DNA from 4 places in the Rahnella sp. CJA17(1/100) genome. Region 2 is predicted to be linked to each of the others. Evidence: predicted binding sites of a transcription regulator. Region 2 holds the regulator's gene; each other region holds the start of a gene.
What was found. Region 2 encodes CRP, which controls carbon source genes, mostly activating them, when cyclic AMP is high. Its sites were predicted from a motif close to ATGTGANNNNNNTCACAT; they were not measured.
Positions count from the first base shown of each region.

Region 1: a site for CRP is predicted at 1,740-1,757, ahead of rbsD (D-ribose pyranase). Genes of this name have one in related genera too.
Region 3: a site for CRP is predicted at 2,075-2,092, ahead of AACU55_RS16235 (arabinose ABC transporter substrate-binding protein). Genes of this name have one in related genera too.
Region 4: a site for CRP is predicted at 1,539-1,556, ahead of aaeR (HTH-type transcriptional activator AaeR). Genes of this name have one in related genera too.

Region 1 covers NZ_CAWOJA010000001.1:5,445-8,574, forward strand. Annotated here, with positions in the region: gene rbsA (ribose ABC transporter ATP-binding protein RbsA) at 1-1,231, opposite strand, end outside; gene rbsD (D-ribose pyranase) at 1,239-1,658, opposite strand; gene kup (low affinity potassium transporter Kup) at 1,874-3,130, opposite strand, start outside.
Region 2 covers NZ_CAWOJA010000003.1:137,230-140,359, reverse strand. Annotated here, with positions in the region: gene AACU55_RS02325 (phosphoribulokinase) at 1-65, shown strand, start outside; gene AACU55_RS02320 (OsmC family protein) at 69-476, opposite strand; gene crp (cAMP-activated global transcriptional regulator CRP) at 839-1,471, shown strand; gene AACU55_RS02310 (YccS/YhfK family putative transporter) at 1,533-3,130, shown strand, end outside.
Region 3 covers NZ_CAWOJA010000033.1:349,309-352,438, forward strand. Annotated here, with positions in the region: gene araG (L-arabinose ABC transporter ATP-binding protein AraG) at 1-640, opposite strand, end outside; gene AACU55_RS16235 (arabinose ABC transporter substrate-binding protein) at 824-1,810, opposite strand; gene AACU55_RS16240 (ribulokinase) at 2,227-3,130, shown strand, end outside.
Region 4 covers NZ_CAWOJA010000083.1:101,527-104,656, forward strand. Annotated here, with positions in the region: gene aaeB (p-hydroxybenzoic acid efflux pump subunit AaeB) at 1-143, opposite strand, end outside; gene aaeA (p-hydroxybenzoic acid efflux pump subunit AaeA) at 154-1,089, opposite strand; gene aaeX (p-hydroxybenzoic acid efflux pump operon protein AaeX) at 1,097-1,300, opposite strand; gene aaeR (HTH-type transcriptional activator AaeR) at 1,574-2,512, shown strand; gene tldD (metalloprotease TldD) at 2,586-3,130, opposite strand, start outside.

The DNA of each region.
Region 1 (3,130 bases), on a different contig from region 2:
TTAATCCACGGGCAATTGCCACTTTTTGCTGATTACCGCCGGAAAGCAGGCCGATGGTCTGCATCATCGACGGCGTTTTGATATTGAAGAGACGGATGAAATCGCCGACAGCCTGCTGTTCTTCCGCATGTTTAAGACGTCCGCCAGCGTGGCTGAAATAACGCAGCGCCGTCAGCGACATGTTTTCTTTCACTGACATGCCCAGAACTAAGCCATCGCGCTTGCGGTCTTCAGAGATATAAACAATGCCGTTTGCCAGCCCGTCCTGCGGTGAGTGTGTCACCACTTCGCGACCATCAAGCGCCACATAACCACTTTTACGCGGTAAGGCTCCGTAGAGAATTTTCATCAGTTCGGTACGGCCTGCGCCCATCAGACCGGAAATCCCCAGAATTTCGCCGCTGTACAGATCAAAGCTGACGTTATCCACGCCCGGCCCGCTGACATCGCGTACCTGCAAACGCAGCGCACCGCGTTCATGATTAATGCGCGGGTATTGCTCTTCGAGGCGACGGCCCACCATCATTTCAATCAGCGTGTCTTCTTCAAGCGAACTGACCGGCCGCTCGGCGATGAACTGCCCGTCACGGAACACCGTCACGTCGTCGCAGATTTCGAAAATTTCTTTCATGCGGTGGGAGATATACACCACACCGCAACCGGCGGCTTTCAGTTCCCGGATCACGTTAAATAAAGAAGCGGTTTCGGTATCGGTCAGGGCATCCGTCGGTTCATCCATAATGATGACTTTGGATTCAAAGCTCAGCACTTTGGCAATTTCGACCATCTGCTGGTCGCCGATGGATAAATCGCCTACCAGCCGGTCGCTTTTGTAACGCAGATTCAGGCGCGCCAGCAGTTTATCGGCCTCGGCATACATCTTTTTCCAGTTGATGCGGCCAAAACCGTTCACAAACTCACGACCCAGGAAGATATTTTCAGCAATCGTCAGTTGGGGGATCAGGTTCAATTCCTGATGAATGATACCAATCCCGGCTTCCTGAGAGGCTTTAGGGCCACTGAAAACCGCTTCCTTGCCAAGAAAATGCACTGAGCCGGCATCTTTCTGATAGATGCCGGTCAGCACTTTCATCATGGTGGACTTGCCCGCGCCGTTTTCTCCCACCAGCGCCATTACACGTCCCGGATAGACGCTGAGCGCCGCGCCGGAAAGTGCTTTTACGCCGGGAAAGGCTTTATCAATGCCTGTCAGTTGCAGCAAAGGTTGCATAAAGGCCTCAGAAGGTTACGCCGGCACACAGAATAACGTTCGCATAAGGCGAACATTCCCCGCTGCGGATCACAGCCCGACTTTTTTCGCTTTGTGCTTTGAATGACTCATGACTGACGTAATCCAAAGCAATGGTGTTTCCCTGGTGTTGTTCGAGTTGTGTCAATTGGGCGAGCAACGCTTCATGGAGTTGAGGATTTTTAGTGAGGATTTCCTCGGCGAGGATAGCCCGCTCAACCTGCATCTCATGTGTCACTACCTCTAAGACTTGTAAAAAGGTGGGAACTCCCTGGGTCAGGGCCAGATCGATGCGTTGGCAAGCTGCTGGCACCGGAAGTCCGGCATCGCCAATAACCAGCTGATCGGTGTGACCTAACCGGGCAATAACATGTGAGATTTCGGCATTTAACAGCGGTGACTTCTTCATTGTGAACTCCTACAGCGAAACGTTTCGCTCACCAATGAGTTTATAAAGATCCCCGGCCATCGCAACGGAGTTATGATGGAATTGTGATCAGCGTCGAAACGTTTCGCTGAATAATTAAGAAACCGCAGGAAAATTTGAGTTAGTCGTTTCAGAAAGGAGAAAGCGAAAATAAAACAGGGCACCCGAAGGTGCCCTGCGAGCAGTAGAAAGGAGGATCAGATTTCTACCTGCGTACCAAGTTCGATTACGCGGTTCGGCGGAATTTCAAACTGATCCGGCGCGCGTAAGGCGTTGCGGCTGAGCGCCATAAAGAGTTTGCCACGGAAGTAGAGATACCAGGGGCGCTTGGTCAGGATCAGTGATTCGTGCGACATAAAGAATGACGTTTCCATCATCCGGCACGGCAATCCTTCCAGACCGCAACGGTGGAACACTTCCTCCACGTTCGGCGTTTCTTTAAATCCGTAGCTGGCGACCACACGCCAGAACGTCGGCGAAAGCTGTTCGATGGTGACGCGCCGGACGTTATGTACATAAGGCGCATCTTCGGTGCGTAACGTCAGCAGTACCACACGCTCATGCAACACTTTGTTGTGTTTGAGATTGTGCAGCAACGCAAACGGAATGACGTTGATGGCGCGCGACATATACACAGCCGTACCCGGAACACGCACCGGCGGGGATTTCTCCAGAGAGGCGATCATCGCTTCCAGGGAATTCCCATGCTCGTTCATGCGGCGCATAAGGCGGAAGCGCTCGCTTTTCCAGGTCGTCATAACGATAAACATGCCCAAACCCAGCGTCAGCGGCAACCAACCGCCGGAGAACAGTTTAGTAGCGTTCGCCGCGAACAGCGGGATATCCATAAACAGCAGACCGATCAGCAAAAGCCCGACCAGGAAAGGTTTCCAGTGCCAGTTTTTGAGTGCCACCGTACAGGAAAGAATACTGGTCAGCACCATCGTACCGGTCACTGCGATACCGTATGCCGCTGCCAGATTGCTCGAATGCTCGAAGCTGGCGATAACGATAACCACCGCAAAGTAAAGCAACCAGTTAATGGCCGGGATGTAAATCTGGCCCGCTTCCATTTCTGAAGTGTGGATGATGCGCATTGGCGGTAGATAGCCTAAACGCACAGCCTGACGCGTCAGGGAAAACACGCCGGAAATCACCGCCTGAGAGGCAATAATGGTCGCGAGTGTTGCCAGCACCAGTAACGGGATCAAAGCCCAGTCAGGCGCCAGCAGAAAGAACGGGTTCTTAATCGACTCCGGATCTTTGAGCAGCAATGCGCCCTGACCGAAGTAGTTCAGCACCAGAGAAGGCAGCACCACGGTGAACCAGGCCAGACGGATCGGGAATTTCCCGAAGTGGCCCATATCCGCATACAGCGCTTCCACGCCGGTAATCGACAGAACGACCGCGCCAAGTGCCAGGAAGGAAAACGACTTATGCTCGATAAAGAAGTT
Region 2 (3,130 bases):
TGGCGATGGAGCTGATCATGGCGCCGCTGGTGCAGCGCCTGATGGAAGGCAAGAAGATCGAGTAAACTTTATTCGGCTGCAATCACTTCAAAGCTGTGGGTGATTGTGGCCGCTTTCCCCAGCATCAGAGACACAGAACAGTATTTTTCGGCAGACAGGCTGACTGCGCGTTCAACAATCTTATCGGTCAGATCCTTACCGGTGACGATAAAATGCAGATTGATGTGAGTGAACAGACGCGGCGCTTCTTCGCGGCGTTGTGAGGTCAGCTTCACTTCACAATCACGCACGTCATTACGACCTTTTTGCAAAATTGACACCACGTCGATTGCACTACACCCCCCTGCGGACATCAGTAACATTTCCATCGGGCTTGGGGCTTTATCACCCGCGTTTCCATCCATTGAAATCTGATGACCCGATGCAGACTCACCTAAAAATGTCAGTCCTTCAACCCATTTGACACGTGCATGCATGAACTATTCTCCCGGTGAATAAACTTGTCGAAATCTGCTCTCAGAGTACCCTTTCACCTAAAATCTGGCAACGTAACCCGATCGCCATCATGCTGAAGCGAGACAACAGAAGACAGCATCTCAAACCTGTGCTACAAACAAAGCCGAAACATACTTTCCAGTAAATTGCGGTGACGGTTTTTGCGGTTTAAGTACAGAACCCACGGTGATGACAGCAATAAACAGGCTGTTGCACTCCGACATCCGCTTGCAGCATTTCTGGAGAGTTATATGCTGAAAGGGCGCTTTGGATTTGAAGTGCCGTACAGGGAACTCTGAGCCCTGTGATTTTGGGCAGCGATAACAACAGAGGATAATAGCAAATGGTTCTCGGCAAGCCACAAACAGACCCGACTCTTGAATGGTTCCTGTCTCACTGTCATATACATAAGTATCCTTCTAAAAGTACGCTGATTCACCAGGGTGAAAAAGCCGAAACGCTTTACTACATCGTGAAAGGGTCAGTTGCTGTCCTGATTAAAGATGAAGAAGGCAAGGAAATGATACTGTCCTACCTTAACCAAGGTGACTTCATCGGTGAGCTGGGACTCTTCGAAGAAGGTCAGGAACGCAGTGCCTGGGTACGTGCTAAAACTGCCTGTGAAGTGGCTGAAATTTCATATAAAAAATTCCGCCAGCTGATTCAGGTTAACCCGGATATTCTGATGCGTCTCTCCGCGCAGATGGCCAACCGTCTGCAAGTGACGTCAGAGAAAGTCGGCAACCTTGCCTTCCTTGACGTTACCGGTCGCATCGCTCAAACCTTGCTCAATCTGGCTAAACAGCCTGATGCAATGACCCATCCGGACGGGATGCAAATCAAGATCACCCGCCAGGAAATTGGCCAAATCGTCGGTTGTTCACGTGAAACAGTCGGACGCATTCTCAAAATGCTGGAAGATCAGAGCCTGATCTCCGCACACGGTAAAACGATTGTCGTTTACGGCACACGTTAATCCCTCAAAAATTGGCGCGGCAAAACACTGTCGCGCCTTTTTTATGGGCTAAGCTTTACCCATGACGCTATGGCGAAGACTGTTTTACCATCCTGAAGTGAACTACGCGCTGCGCCAGACGCTGGTGTTGTGCTTACCTGTTGGCATTTGCTGGCTGTTTGGCAATTTGCAAATGGGCCTGCTGTTTTCCCTCTGCCCGGCCTGTTGTAACATCGCCGGTCTGGATACCCCGCATAAACGCTTTTTCAAACGCCTGCTCGTCGGCGGTTCACTCTTTGCCGTGAGCAGCCTTCTGCTGCAACTGATGCTCGAAAGCTGGCATATACCGCTGCCGCTGATCATGCTGTCGCTGGCGTTACTGCTGGGCGTCACCGGTGAAATCAGCCCGCTGCATGCGCGCCTGTTGCCCGGTGCGCTGGTGGCGACTATCTTCACGCTGAGTATGGTGGGTGTGCGCCCGATGTGGCAGGCCCCGGTGTTGTTCGCCGCTGGCACAGCCTGGTACGGATTGTTTAACTGGGCGTGGTTTCGTATTTCGGAAGAACAGCCGATGCGCGAAACGCTCAGCCAGCTCTATCTGCAACTCGCGGATTATTTCGAAGCCAAGTACAGCCTGCTGACGCAACACACCGATCCCGAAACTGCGTTACCCCCACTGCTAACCCGCCAGCAGCAGGTTATCGACCTGATTGCCCTGCTTTATCAGCAATTACACATGTTGCCCCAGCACGGACATCATCATCACCATAAACGGCTGTTTCAGCGTTTTCAGGTGGCGCTCGATTTGCAGGAGCACATTACAGTGAGCCTGCATCAGCCGGAAGAAGTGCAGAAACTGGTGGAGGAAAGCCATGCCGAAGCGGTTATCCGCCGAAATGCGCAGGTGATTTCCACCCGTCTTCGGGTGATTGCCGACGATATTCTTTATCATCGTTTATCCGGGCGCTTTACGATGGCCAATGAGCTGACCGCGCTGGAGAAAATCGCCGCGCGTAACCCGGACAATCCGGTAGGTCAGTTTTGTTATTACCATTTCAGCCGCATTGCCCGTCTGTTACGCACACAGCGGCCGTTGTACAAACGTGACCTGATGAACACCCAGCCGCGTTTGCCCTTCTGGCCCGCGCTGAAAAGCTATCTTTCCTTCAAATCCGTGGCACTGCGTAATGCCGCACGTTTGGGCATTATTCTGGCGATTGGCAGCAGTCTGGGTCTGTTCTTCAATTTGCCCAAACCCTACTGGATCTTGCTGACTATCATGTTGGTCAGCCAGAACGGTTATAACGCCACGCGGGTGAGGATCCAGCACCGTGCACTCGGTACGCTGGCCGGATTGCTGATTGCCTCAGGCTTGCTCAAACTGGAACTGCCGGAAGGCACCACGCTGCTGTGCATGTTGCTGATCACCCTGTTGTCCTATACCGTTCTGCGCAAAAACTACGGACTGGCGATGGTCGGCATGACGGTGACTGCAGTGTATACCCTGCAATTGCTGGCGATGAACGGCGTGCATTTTCTGGTACCACGACTGGTGGATACCCTGATCGGCTGCGCGCTGGCCTTTGGTGGCACTATCTGGCTGTGGCCGCAATGGCAAAGCGGTTTGCTGCGCCAGAATGCACACCAGGCGCTGGAAATCTATCAGGACGCTATCCGCCT
Region 3 (3,130 bases), on a different contig from region 2:
CACGCCCTTCCGCCCGTAACTCACGGATAACACGGAACAATTGTTCAATTTCGCGTGCAGAAAGCGAACTGGTAGGTTCATCGAATGCAATAATTTTGGCATTGCGCGCCAGCGCCTTGGCAATTTCCACCATCTGCCACTGGCCGATGGAGAGATATTTCAGCGGTGTATCGGGGTCGATATCCAGCCCGAGATGTTCAAGCTGAAGTTTGGCTTCGTAACGCAGCAATTTACGGTTTACAAAACCGTGTTTGCTCGGCAACTGCCCGAGATAAATGTTCTCTGCTACCGTCATTTCCGGCACCAGATGGAGTTCCTGATAAATGATCGCCACACCGGCATCGAGCGCATCCGTGGTATGGCTGAACGCGACCGGCTGGCCTTTGATATGAATATTGCCCTGGGAAGGCTGATAGTTCCCGCTGAGGATCTTCAGCAGGGTGGATTTCCCCGCTCCGTTTTCGCCCATCAGCGCATGAATTTGTCCGGCGTAACAATTGAATGAAATACCGTCCAGCGCTTTCACGCCCGGAAAAGTTTTGCCAATGTCATGGAATTCCAGATACGGCCTGGCCGCATCAAACTCCGTCAGTGACGGTGTCAGCAAAGGCGTCTTATTATCGAAAGATTGCTGAGTCATAGTGGCTACCTGGAAGTTGAGTAAGTATGGATGCACGCCACTGCAAAGCAGAAAACAGTTCAAACTATTTAAAACTGTCGTCCGTTCTGCAGCAGCGTCTTCTAATGCTCGTTCTCAATCGCATTCCTCTAAATCATTCGGGTTGCAGCCAACGCATCTGCAGCCCGAAGGATGACGAGGAAATTACATTAAGCCTTTCTTCTTCAGCTCTTCTTTGAAGTTGTCGCGGGTAATCAGGACAACATCCGTCACTTCGGTAAATTTCGGTGGTTCAACGCCTTTGGTAACCCATTCATTCAGCATCTGAATACTTTTGTAACCGTGGATATCCGGGCTAGGTAACAGGGAACCGTAGAAGCCAGTCTGGGCGCTTTTTGACAACTCATTCACTGCATCCACACCGTTGATGCCGATGCCGATCACGTTAGCCGCTTTAAAGCCCTGACCTTCGGTTGCACGCACGCCACCCAATACTGTGTTGTCGTTCATGCCGATGATCAGCCAGTTTTTCACTTCAGGATGTTGCACCAGCAGGGAGTTACCGGCATCCAGTGCGCCCGGGATGTCGTTAGATTTAGTCGGGACTTTGTAGATTTGTTTTTCCGGGAAACCGGCAGCTTTCAGTGCCTCCATTGAACCGGAGGTGCGGCGGCGCGCCGTATCGAGTTCATCGGCAGTAATGGCCATCACGCCGGTATCAGCAACTTTCCAGCCACGTTTTTGCATTTCTTTGTACAGTTCCTGCCCCTGACGTTCGCCGATTTTGGTCGCGGCCATCATGACTAATGGCACTTCTTCCATTGGCTTGCCTTTGGCATTCACAAACTGGTCATCCACCTGGATCACTTTCATGTCATAGCTGCGCGCTTTCGCCATGATGGCAGGGCCGAGACGCGGATCCGGCGTACAGATGACAAAGCCTTTCGCGCCGTTGGCCGCCAGGCTGTCGATTGCATTCAACGTTTTTTCACCATCCGGCACGGCGATTTTAATGACGTCGAAGTGAAGATCCTTACCGGCTTTATCTGCGAACCGCCATTCAGTCTGGAACCACGGCTCTTCCGGCTGTTTAACCAGGAAGCCCAGCTTCGGATTCTCGGCTGCCATAGCTGAATGTGACATAAGGGCAGCTAACCCGACCGCCGCTAATGCCTTAGTGAATTTATGCATGATGTTCTCCGACTTTTATTGTTGTTTTTCACAATCACAGTCTTAAATCTGGTGGTTTGCCGCAATCGTGAAAACGTTATCAGTAGCGTAAAGAAACAAAGTGAAAGTGCGGCGAAGTCCAGTTTATAGAGGATTTGCGTCACACTCTCTTGTAAGACGGGTTAAGTTTTAGCGGTAATTTTGCAGCGGAATGTAGAGCGCTATCACACGGCGGGAAAACAGCAGGTTTGTGCATAGATATAGCGATTTTAGCCAAACGCTAACATTTGACCAACCTCACAGAAACATCATTGGGAGCAGATTTGTGCATACTTCCAGCTAACGCCTCCTCACTCACTTTTTTGCATCCTCCTACTGTTAGAGCAATTCGATTCGCCGCCGTAATGACTACGGCAAACCTGAAGGAGTGAGAAAGAATGACGCAAGGTGCGATTGCTCTTGGTCTTGATTTTGGCAGCGATTCCGTCCGTGCCCTGGCTGTGGATTGTCAGACCGGTGCCGAGATGGAAACCGATGTGGTTTATTATCCGCGCTGGAATGAAGGTCGCTATTGTGATGCGGCAATAAATCAGTTCCGCCATCACCCGCTCGACTATATAGAGGCAATGGAGCAGGCGATTAAAAACGTTGTGCAACGGCTGGGCAGCGAGCGGGCTGCGCGCGTGGTGGGTATCGGCGTCGATTCCACCGGCTCAACCCCCGCTCCTGTCGATGAGGAAGGCAACATTCTGGCGCTGAAAGCGGAATTTGCCGAAAACCCGAATGCCATGTTTGTGCTCTGGAAAGATCACACGGCAATAGAAGAAGCGGAAGAGATCAACCGTCTGTGTCGCAGCGGCGATTTCCCCGACTATTCCCGCTATATCGGCGGCGTTTATTCCTCAGAATGGTTCTGGGCGAAAATCCTGCACGTTTCCCGTGCTGATGCTGCGGTTAAACAAGCAGCCGCGTCATGGGTTGAATTGTGCGACTGGGTGCCCGCCCTGCTTTCCGGCACCACCGCGCCGGACAAAGTGGTGCGCGGACGTTGCAGCGCCGGACACAAAATGCTCTGGCATCCGTCATGGGGCGGCCTGCCACCAAAAGCGTTCTTTGCCGCCCTCGATCCGCTGCTGGTTGAACATCTGCCCTATCCGCTGTTTACCGACACCGTCACCGCCGAACAGGCTGTTGGCACACTGACACCTGAATGGGCAGAACGTCTTGGCTTACCCGCCAGTGTGGTGCTTTCGGGCGGCGCATTCGACTGCCATATGGGGGCAGTCGGCGCGGGCGCACAGCCTTATACGCTGGTCAAAGTGATCGGCACCTCCACCTGCG
Region 4 (3,130 bases), on a different contig from region 2:
GGTCCCGACGTTACGATCGCGGCAGTCATGGCCGACCAGCGCGGGGTTTCGAGTTGCAGATAGAACCCGAGAACCAGTGCGCCGAGGATCGCGAACGTCAGCTTACAGGCAAAACGCACGCGCGGGATAAGTACGCTATTCATCTTTCCGGCCTTAACCAAACTCTCTCAGACGGTGCAGGAGGCGAAGGAACGGGGATCCTTCATCTTGTTTACGGTCATGGCTGCCGGTAATCACGACCGTCGCCGTGGTACCTGCCGGATAAGGATGTTGCTGGTCTTTGTCATCAAGCAGAATTTTCACTGGCACACGCTGCGCCAGACGCACCCATTCAAGGTTGCTGTCGATGGTCGCCAGACCGTTGGTCGCCGCAGAAGAGGAACTGTTCGTCACCGCCGCCGCTACGCTGTCGACCGTACCGTGCATAATGCGGTTGCTGCCGAGCGGCGTGATTTCCGCACGATCCCCTTTTTTCAGCCCCGGCAGTTTGGTTTCTTCCAGATACGCCAGAATGTAGAAGGAATTTTTCTTCACCAGCGCCACGGCGGTCGAACCCCGGTTAATGTAGTTGCCCGGATGAACGGTCAGGTTAGTCACCCAGCCATCAGCAGGTGCGACAACTACGGTACGTTCCAGATCCAGCACCGCCAGATCCCGTGCAGCCTGCGCTTTCGCCAGCTGATGTTCAGCGGTTTGCAGCACGTTATTGGCCTGATCGATTTCTTCCTGCGACATGGCCTGTACGCCCAGTTTCACACGACGTCCGGCCTCGCGCTTTTTCTCAGAAGCCAGCGCCTGGTAATACGCGACGTCAGCACTCGCTTCGTCCAGCGCCTGCTGGTAACGCGGCTGGTCAATTTTGAACAGTACCTGGCCTTTTTTCACCAGTTGGTTATCCGTCACCGGCACATCGGTAATCAGACCGGTGACATCGGGCGCGATGGACACAACGTCAGCGGTAAACTTGGCATCACGGGTCCATGGAGATTCTGTATAGAACGCCCAGGCTTTGAAGATTGCGATGACAGCCAGCACGACAAGAATCAACGTTATTGTGTAACGTATTATTTTTATGGAGAAATTTTTCACAACGCCCTCAGACGAACATGCAGGAGATCAGGTAGAAAAGACAGCAGTACAACGCTGTGTTGAACAATGCCGGGTGCCAGACAAAATCATAAATTCCGGTGGGTTGCAATATGCGCCGCAGCAGGAAAAACACCACCAGCGCCAACAATATTTCAAAAAACACCGGAGGAAACGACAATCCGAAAATCACCATTACCGGAAGCAAACTCATCAAAAATTCCTTACATTATTACGACGGACAAACACATATCGTCCCGCGCACGCATTATTCGTTATTTTAGGCAACGGCACGCGACCCCGGAGAAAATAATTCAACGGGAGCTGAGCAATGAAGCTGCAGAGTTGCCAGGGAAGTGTGCGAAGGTAAGCATGATGTCAGGAAAACTGAAACCTGAGCTTTATCGCCCGGAAGGGTATATTAGCGTGCTTATTATCAACAGATCAACGTTCTGTGATCTAAATCACTTTTAAGCCAGAGTTAACAATGGACCGATTAAAACGCATGTCGATCTTTGCTCAGGTCGTGGAAAGCGGCTCCTTCACGGCGGCCGCACGACGCCTCGACATGAGCGTTTCTGCCATCAGCCAGACGATTTCAAAGCTGGAAAATGACTTACAAATCAAATTACTAAACCGTAGCACCCGCAGCATCGGTCTGACAGAAGCCGGTAAACTTTATTATCAGGGTTGCCGGAAAATGTTGCACGACGTGCGTGAAGTACATGAACAATTGTATGCCTTCAACAACACCCCGACCGGAACATTACGCATCGGCAGTTCATCGACGATGGCACAAAATGTTCTTGCCGCGATGACTGCGGAAATGCTCACCGAATACCCCGGTCTGACGGTGAATCTGGTGACTGGCATTCCGGCACCGGACCTGATCGCTGACGGACTGGACGTGGTGATCCGCGTCGGCGCGTTGCAGGATTCCAGCCTGTTCTGCACCCGCTTAGGCTCAATGCCGATGGTGGTGTGTGCGGCGCGCAGTTATCTGGCACAACACGGCACGCCGGAGAAACCCGCCGATATGGTGAATTTCTCCTGGCTGGAATACAGCGTCCGCCCGGACAGTGAATTTGAACTGATCGCCCCCGAAGGTGTTTCAACCCGTATTACACCGCAAGGCCGCTTCGTGACTAACGATTCACAGACCATGATCCGCTGGCTGAAAGCCGGTGTCGGTATCGCGTATGTTCCGCTGATGTGGGTGATTGAGGAGATTAATGCCGGTGAGGTGGAGATTCTGTTCAGGCGCTATCAGTCCGATCCGCGCCCGGTTTACGCGCTGTATACTGAAAAGGACAAACTGCCGCTGAAAGTGCAGGTCTGTATTGATTATCTGACGGATTATTTCAAACGGGTAAGCAAGGTGTATCAGGGATACCGGCAGGGCAAGAAAGTGACTCAGTGGAATTGAGTTCGTATCAAACCCAAAACCCACCTGACCTCCCCTTGTGAAAGGGGAGGGATAACACCGAAATAATCTTCTGCTACGCAGTGCCGCCGACGGTGAGATTATCCAGTTTCAGGGTAGGCTGACCGACCCCGACCGGCAGGCTCTGGCCTTCTTTACCACACACGCCGACGCCTTTATCGAGCGCCAGATCGTTGCCGACCATGGAAATCTGTTGCATCGCTTCAATGCCCGAGCCGATCAGCGTCGCGCCTTTCACCGGTTTGGTGATGCGGCCTTTTTCGATCAGATAAGCTTCGGAGGTAGAGAACACGAATTTACCCGAGGTGATATCCACCTGACCGCCGCCGAAGTTTGGCGCATACAGGCCAAATTCTACGCTACTGATAATGTCTTCCGGCGTTGATTTCCCGGCCAGCATATAGGTGTTGGTCATACGCGGCATCGGCAGATGTGCGTAAGATTCGCGGCGGCCGTTACCGGTCGGCGCAACGCCCATCAGGCGCGCATTCAGTTTGTCTTGCATGTAGCCTTTCAGCACACCGTTTTCGATCAGCACGTTGTACTGCCCCGGCACACCTTCGTCGTCAATCGCCAGTGAACCGCGCAGACCCGGCAGGG